One region of the Vibrio frigidus genome, then DNA from elsewhere that is predicted to be linked to it. Evidence: riboswitches for the same ligand, from Rfam matches in the RefSeq annotation. Region 1 holds a riboswitch; the other holds the start of a gene.

What was found. A riboswitch is a leader RNA that binds a small molecule or an ion and turns the genes downstream of it on or off. The one in region 1 is predicted to bind cobalamin.
Region 2: linked by a shared signal. The riboswitch ahead of AACW90_RS16760 (cobalt-precorrin-5B (C(1))-methyltransferase) and the one ahead of AACW90_RS21895 (TonB-dependent receptor domain-containing protein) in region 1 are both predicted to bind cobalamin.

The regions. Positions count from the first base shown of each region.
Region 1 is NZ_JBCDMC010000020.1:43,735-47,160, reverse strand. It holds gene AACW90_RS21895 (TonB-dependent receptor domain-containing protein) at 12-1,877, opposite strand; cobalamin riboswitch at 1,914-2,142, opposite strand; gene trmA (tRNA (uridine(54)-C5)-methyltransferase TrmA) at 2,273-3,382, shown strand.
Region 2 is NZ_JBCDMC010000009.1:199,993-203,418, forward strand. It holds gene AACW90_RS16755 (sirohydrochlorin cobaltochelatase) at 1-134, opposite strand, end outside; cobalamin riboswitch at 306-486, opposite strand; cobalamin riboswitch at 987-1,154, shown strand; gene AACW90_RS16760 (cobalt-precorrin-5B (C(1))-methyltransferase) at 1,255-2,472, shown strand; gene AACW90_RS16765 (precorrin-8X methylmutase) at 2,460-3,113, shown strand; gene cbiE (precorrin-6y C5,15-methyltransferase (decarboxylating) subunit CbiE) at 3,118-3,426, shown strand, end outside.

The sequences.
Region 1 (3,426 bases):
CCTTTTGCAATTTAGAACTGATAAGTACCAGTAAAAAATGCCGTTCGACCAGGTCCTTTGTAATAATAATCATCGCCAGTCACGAAACTACTGCTCCCATAACCTGTTTCATAATCAGTATCAAAAGCATTATTTACTCGCAATCCTAATTTAAGAGAACTCGTCGCCAAATAACCTATACCTAAATCAACAACAGTATAAGCATCAAGTTCCTTGTCAGAATTGTCTGCTCTTTCTCCTGTATATAACGTCGACACACTCAGATCGAAACTTTCATAAAAATACATCATATTCCAAGCAAATTTATTCTCAGGGATACGAACTAAAGCATCTCCTGTACTTTTATCTTCTGAATCCATCCATTCCGCAACAAGTTCATGATTGATTGGTCCCGTATAGAAATCAATTGCGACTTCAATGCCTTCTATTGTTGCATCATCAACATTTGAAGGTGTCCATTTTCCGCTTCCATTCTCTTGAGCCCAATTTATAAGGTTTTCGATTTCTGTTTTATATGCCGTAATGCTCCAATTTAAAACATCGTAGTTGCCTCGAAGGCCAACTTCCGCTGACTCCGATTCTTCCGGTTTTAAATTTGGGTTACCTTTATCATAAGCAGATTCAGGCCAATACAAGTCGTTAAATGTTGGCGCTTTAAATGCACTACCAATAGAAGATACTATTTGCAGTGATTTCGAGATTTGATATCCTGCTGCCGCATTCCAAGTTGTCTTTCCACCAAATGCACTATCGTCATCATGTCTCAAACTCAATTCTAAGCTTAGTGGATCAAATACAAAACTAGAGGTCAAGAATGCCGCTTTGTTTTCTTTATCTAGTTTTTCGTAATTATCTGTATTTGAGCCTCCTCTATCAGCACTCTCTTTGTAATAATCTAATCCTGCATTAAGAACGATATTATTAAGAGCCAAATAGGTATTTATCCAGGAAACACCATTGCGACGAGAAGTTATTGTTCCTTTCGCATTTTGTCCTTCAGCATCACCCGTTGCTTGATAACTCTTACCCAAAAAAAACTGCAGATTAGAAAGATAATCCTCTTTTTCATATATAACACCACTGGACAATCTATAGAACTCATCGTCTTGTTGATTTTTCGAACCGTCATATTGACCTGCGTATTCGAAATCTGACGATTTATCATATCCACTGAACATCAAAGACCATTCTTCATTTAGTTGGTGATTAATGTGACCGAATGCTGTTTGGGCTGAATAGCCAAACTCTTCACCATCCGCGGCCAATTCATAAATTTTGTAACCGTCGCTTTGTTCTTTGTTTACTACAAAAGAACCTTGAGTATTTTCTGAAATATTACCTGATGACCGCCAACCAACCTGTCCATGATCTTCGCTTCCATAACCTACTCTCAACTCATGAGTTTCTTCTGAAGATATAGTGCTTATCGCGATCACTCCACCAATAGCATCAGATCCATAAACAGAAGCCCTTGGGCCTCTCACTATCTCAATGCTCTGGATAGCAAAAGCAGGGATTAGTCCGATGGACGCCGCCCCCAACGTTGGAGAATTAATTCTAACGCCATCAACCAAAACAAGGGCATGCTTAGATTTCGTTCCACGGATATATATAGAAGAAGCATTTCCTTTGTTCCCTAAAGTATTAACCGTAATTCCAGGAACGCTCTTCAGTAACTCTAATGCAGTGGTAGCTTGCGTAGCTTCTATTCGTTCTCTATCAATAACCGTTATTGAAGCCAGAGCCGAACTCTCCGCCTGTTCAAAACGGTTGGCCGTAACAATGACAGTTTCGATATCAGAAGAAGATTGTGCAAAAGAGAGTGGAGATGCAGAAACTAGCGATGCCACTGCGGCCGCTATTATTGATTTGTTCATTAATAATCCTGTTCGCGTAAGTCCTAGTAAATGAGAAAGTTCATTTACTTGCTGGCAGGTATTCGGACTTAAGAGCATGACCTATGATAATATTAATTGGTCGCCTAGCATCTCACTTCCCACTCATCATTGGATGTAGCAGTGTGTGGTTTTCACCGTAGATGTTCGTTCTCTTTTACCGCTGCGCGTCAGTTCTGGATTTTCACCAGATTCCCATTTCAGGCAATTTATAGTTTCAATTGCCACCAGCTCTAAAACGGATACTAATTATCAATATATCTCTTGTCTAGTGGAAAAATTAACGTTTCTACATGAAACTTATTCATATCAGTACTGGACAACCAAGCCGGATTGAATAAAATCTGCGCTCCTTGTGTAAAGTTAAAGGCATATCTATGGCAAACCTAGAAATAAACTCTAATCGCTACCACGAACAGCTGAAAGAGAAGGCGAATCGTCTCAACGAAATGTTTGTTGAATATGATGTACCTGAGTTGGAAATATTTGAATCTGCTGAGCAAAATTATCGTATGAGAGCCGAATTTCGCGTTTGGCACGAAGGCGAAGCTCTTTATTACATAATGTTTAATCAAGGAACTCGTGAGAAAATTCGCGTTGACCAATTCCCTGCGGCAAGCAACGTAATTAATGAGTTGATGCCACTTCTTATTGATTCGATCAAAAACAACGATGACCTTCGGAAAAAACTGTTTCAAGTTGATTTTCTGTCAACCTTAAATGGCGAAGTGCTTGTTTCTCTTCTTTACCACCGTCAGCTTGATGATAAATGGACTGAAGAAGCAAAAGCATTGAGGATATTGCTTAATAATAAAGGCTTCAATCTCAATATTATCGGACGAGCAAGAAAAATGAAAATAGTGCTCGAACGTGATTATGTGATTGAGAAATTAAATGTTCATGGCCGTACCTATATCTATCAACAAGTAGAAAATAGCTTTACTCAACCGAACGGTATTGTTGCTCAGAAAATGCTGGAGTGGGCGGTAAATTGTACGAAAAAAAGTAGCGGTGATTTATTGGAACTTTATTGTGGTAACGGTAACTTTTCATTAGCCCTTGCTCAAAATTTTGAACGCGTACTCGCAACCGAAGTCGCTATGCCATCAGTAGTTTCTGCTCAATACAATATCGCAGTAAATAAGATAGATAATGTCCAAATTATCCGTATGTCCGCTGAGGAGTTTACCGAAGCGATGGATGGTAAACGGGAGTTTCGACGATTAAAACAAGCGAATATTGACCTAACTAGCTACAACTGCAACACTATTTTTGTCGATCCACCAAGATCCGGCATGGACGAAGACACTTGTAAAATGGTTCAGGGTTATGAACGTATTTTATATATATCTTGCAACCCTGAAACGCTCAAAGAAAATCTCGAATTATTATCTATCACTCACAAAATTATCAGATTCGCTCTATTTGACCAATTTCCTTACACCCACCATATGGAAGCCGGTGTTCTTTTAGAAAAGCGCAAATAAAGAAAATTAAAAAAACGAGCATATCGCTCGTTTTTTTAATTCCT
Region 2 (3,426 bases), on a different contig from region 1:
GCCGTTGGTTCAGAAGCGTGAACAACAGGGATAAGAGGCAAGGTGGTCAATAGCCCGATAGAGATGATCTTTAGTGCCTTGCGAGGGATTTTATGTATATTAAACATATAATTAAAACGTTTAGTATTTGACATTATTATATTCCGTAAGTTTAAGTACAACGTCCTTTCCATCATATGGTGGGTCTATTGATGGGGTTCGTGTGACCATTATTTTTGGCTTACAGGATTGAATATCGGGACCGGCCATAAATAGGCCAGTAAACCACGAGTAACCCGCTCGCCTTTACAAACTCTAGTGTTAGAGTTTTTATTATTATTCAGGCAGGTCTCCTGGCTTTTGGGTCAACATCTGGCAGCGCGCCTTCCCGGATGTTATCCAGTGGACTAATGTCTGCCGACTCTCCAATTACAGTTGCGGGCACAGCTCAAGCGTCTAACTTGATTCCCTTTTAAGTGCTATTTAACCTAAACACAGAATAATGGGCATTGAATGATGTCCATTATTCTGTGCTCAGGTCAATTTAATAAATATTACACCTGAATGACAATCATATTGCCTTAAAAACATCAATTATAATAGTGATTAACATCAACAAATATAAAGATGTTTATTTTTACAACATATAAATAAAAAGAACCATACCACTATTTATTCATGTCCAATTAAGCAATGACTTTGTGTGTAAATTGTCAGTTATGGTAAATACCATCCCATTTAGGATAAAAAGATGCCATTCGCCGATTTTATAATCGCAATATTCTTTTTTATGAGATATACGTCACTGTTTTTCGTCGAAATATTTAATAGTAAAATTCTTTCGGTGCGCACATATCACATTTTAATTCAATAATATTAGTAAGTTATATTTTTCTATTAAAAGACCTTCATATCAATTACTGATATTTTTCATGGTTATGATTCTATCATTTAATCTAAATTGATATTTATCAATTTTATTATCGATGCTGTATGAGAGACTTTGGGAATATTTAGTGATAGGTGGTGCTCGTTTATATCTTCTGAGTGCTATTTTATAAAGTGAATCAGGTTAAATCCCTGAACTGTACCCGCAACTGTGAACGAAATATGTAATCTTGTGTGATTGAATATATATTTCGTAAGTCAGAACCTGCTAAATAACCAACAATCAAACAGCCTGGGCGGGATCACTCAGAGTCATTGTATTTCGATTTCGGCCGCATTAATGTTTGATTATATATAACTATCCCGATCGTGCCGGAGTTTCTGTTAGTGGGTAAATTAAAGCGTTCGAAAAGCAATAAAGAGCTGCGCTGGGGCTATACCACAGGGGCTTGTGCGGCGGCGGCGGCTCGCGCGGCTGTGCGGATGCTAATTTCGGATAAGCCGTTCTCTCAAATAGACATTCAACTTCCCAATCGAGACTTGGTGACATTTCAACTGGTTCGTTTAGAACGAATCGTTGAACGACAAACCGAGCAAGTACTTGCCGGTATTATTAAGGACGGGGGAGATGACCCCGACTGTACCCATGGCCTAGAGATTCAGTGTACAGCTAAGTGGAGCCGGCACCCTGGAATTCAGCTCAAAGGTGGGGAAGGGATCGCGACTGTGACGCTTCCGGGGCTTGAACTTCCGGTCGGTGAACCCGCTATCAATCCGATACCTAGGGCCAATATCCTCGAAATGGTGCAGCTAGAGTGGGATCATTCAACGTTAACATTTTCACCAAACAGCAATAATGCTTTAGGCGAACCATATTCTGGGCTTGAACTTACTATTTCGGCTCCCGGAGGAGTAGAAGCCGCGAAACAGACCATCAGTGAAAGGCTAGGTTTGATTGGTGGAATCTCTATTTTGGGCACGCGTGGAACGGTTAAGCCGTTCTCTACATCTGCTTATGCGGCGTCAGTGAGACAGTCAGTTCAGGTTGCGAAAAGCAATGGTCTAGAGCACGTTATTTTGACCACGGGCAGCCGTTCAGAAAAATCGGCGATCAAGCAATGGCCAGAACTGACGGAATTGGCGTTTATTCAGGCCGGCGATTTTATTGGCGTTGGGTTAAGAGCGGCGAAACGCTTTCACGTAAAGCGCGTTACCTTGGTGGTGATGATTGGTAAGTTAGGCAAATTAATTTCCGGTCGAATGATGACTCATGTATCTGGTCATGCTATCGACTTTACACATCTTAGCAAGCTTGCCAGAGAGGCAAAAGTATCCCCTCTCTTATGCGATAAAATCTATGCGGCCAACACGGGACGCCATGTATTAGAGCTAGTTAGAGAAGACCGACCAGAGTTGTTTCTTGAGCGCTTGTGTCAGGAGGCAAAAATTCATGCGGACCGTTATGTAACAAATGAATTGGATATCGATGTCGTTCTAATCGATTTCGATGGCAAACCCTTAGCCCGATATTCCGATGTGAATGCTATATCAAACCCAACCAAACCTATTGACCAAATTTCAGGTGAAAAGACATGGACACAATGAAACAGATGACCCAACAAGGGCAGGTAATCGAGAATGATTCGTTCTCTATTATCGATCAAGAGGTCCACCAATTTCACGGTGGCCACCAGTTTGACGAGAAGCAGTGGCCAGTTGTGCGAAGGGCAATTCATACCACGGGTGATTTCGAGTTTGCTCAGTTGTTTCGGTTTAGTGACGGGGCGGTCGAAGCAGGAATTGAAGCACTAAAAGCGGGTTGTCCAATTATTAGTGATGTGACGATGATCACCAGTGGCTTAAGTGCCCAACGATTATCGGTATATAAAAATGATACCCACTGTTTTATCAGTGATAAAGCGGTAATCACCATTGCAAAAGCGAAGGGTGAAACTAGAGCTATTTGGGCTATGCGTCGAGCACGAGATCTGGGCTTACTAGACGGTGCGATAATTGGCATTGGTAATGCACCTACTGCGCTGTTTGAAGTACTAAGAATGGTGGAAGCTGAGGAGATAAAACCGGCGCTAATCGTTGGTATCCCAGTTGGGTTTGTTAAAGCTAAAGAGTCCAAACAGGCTCTCATTGACCAGAATAAGATACCTTATATTGCGAGCGTCGGCCGCAAAGGCGGCAGCCCTATTGTGGTGTCAACTATTCACGCCCTTCTCTATCAAACGGTATAAACCTATGGCAAGTATTACGGTAATTGGTGTTGCTGAAGATGGGTGTATGAGCTTAACCAGCAGGGCAGTAAATGCCGTGTCGAAAGCCAGAGTTGTGGCAGGCCATCCTCGCCATATGGCATGGTTTCCTCAATTCGATGGTGATTTTCTCGATATGACCGAAGGTTTTTCTGTCTGGTTAAATAAGGTGATTGATGCGTCTGAAGAAGGGGATGTTGTGGTTCTCGCTTCCGGTGACCCTCTTTTTTTTGGCATCGGAACAACCTTACTAAAAAGGTTACCGGCTGAAGAACTTCTGTTCATTCCGACCCAA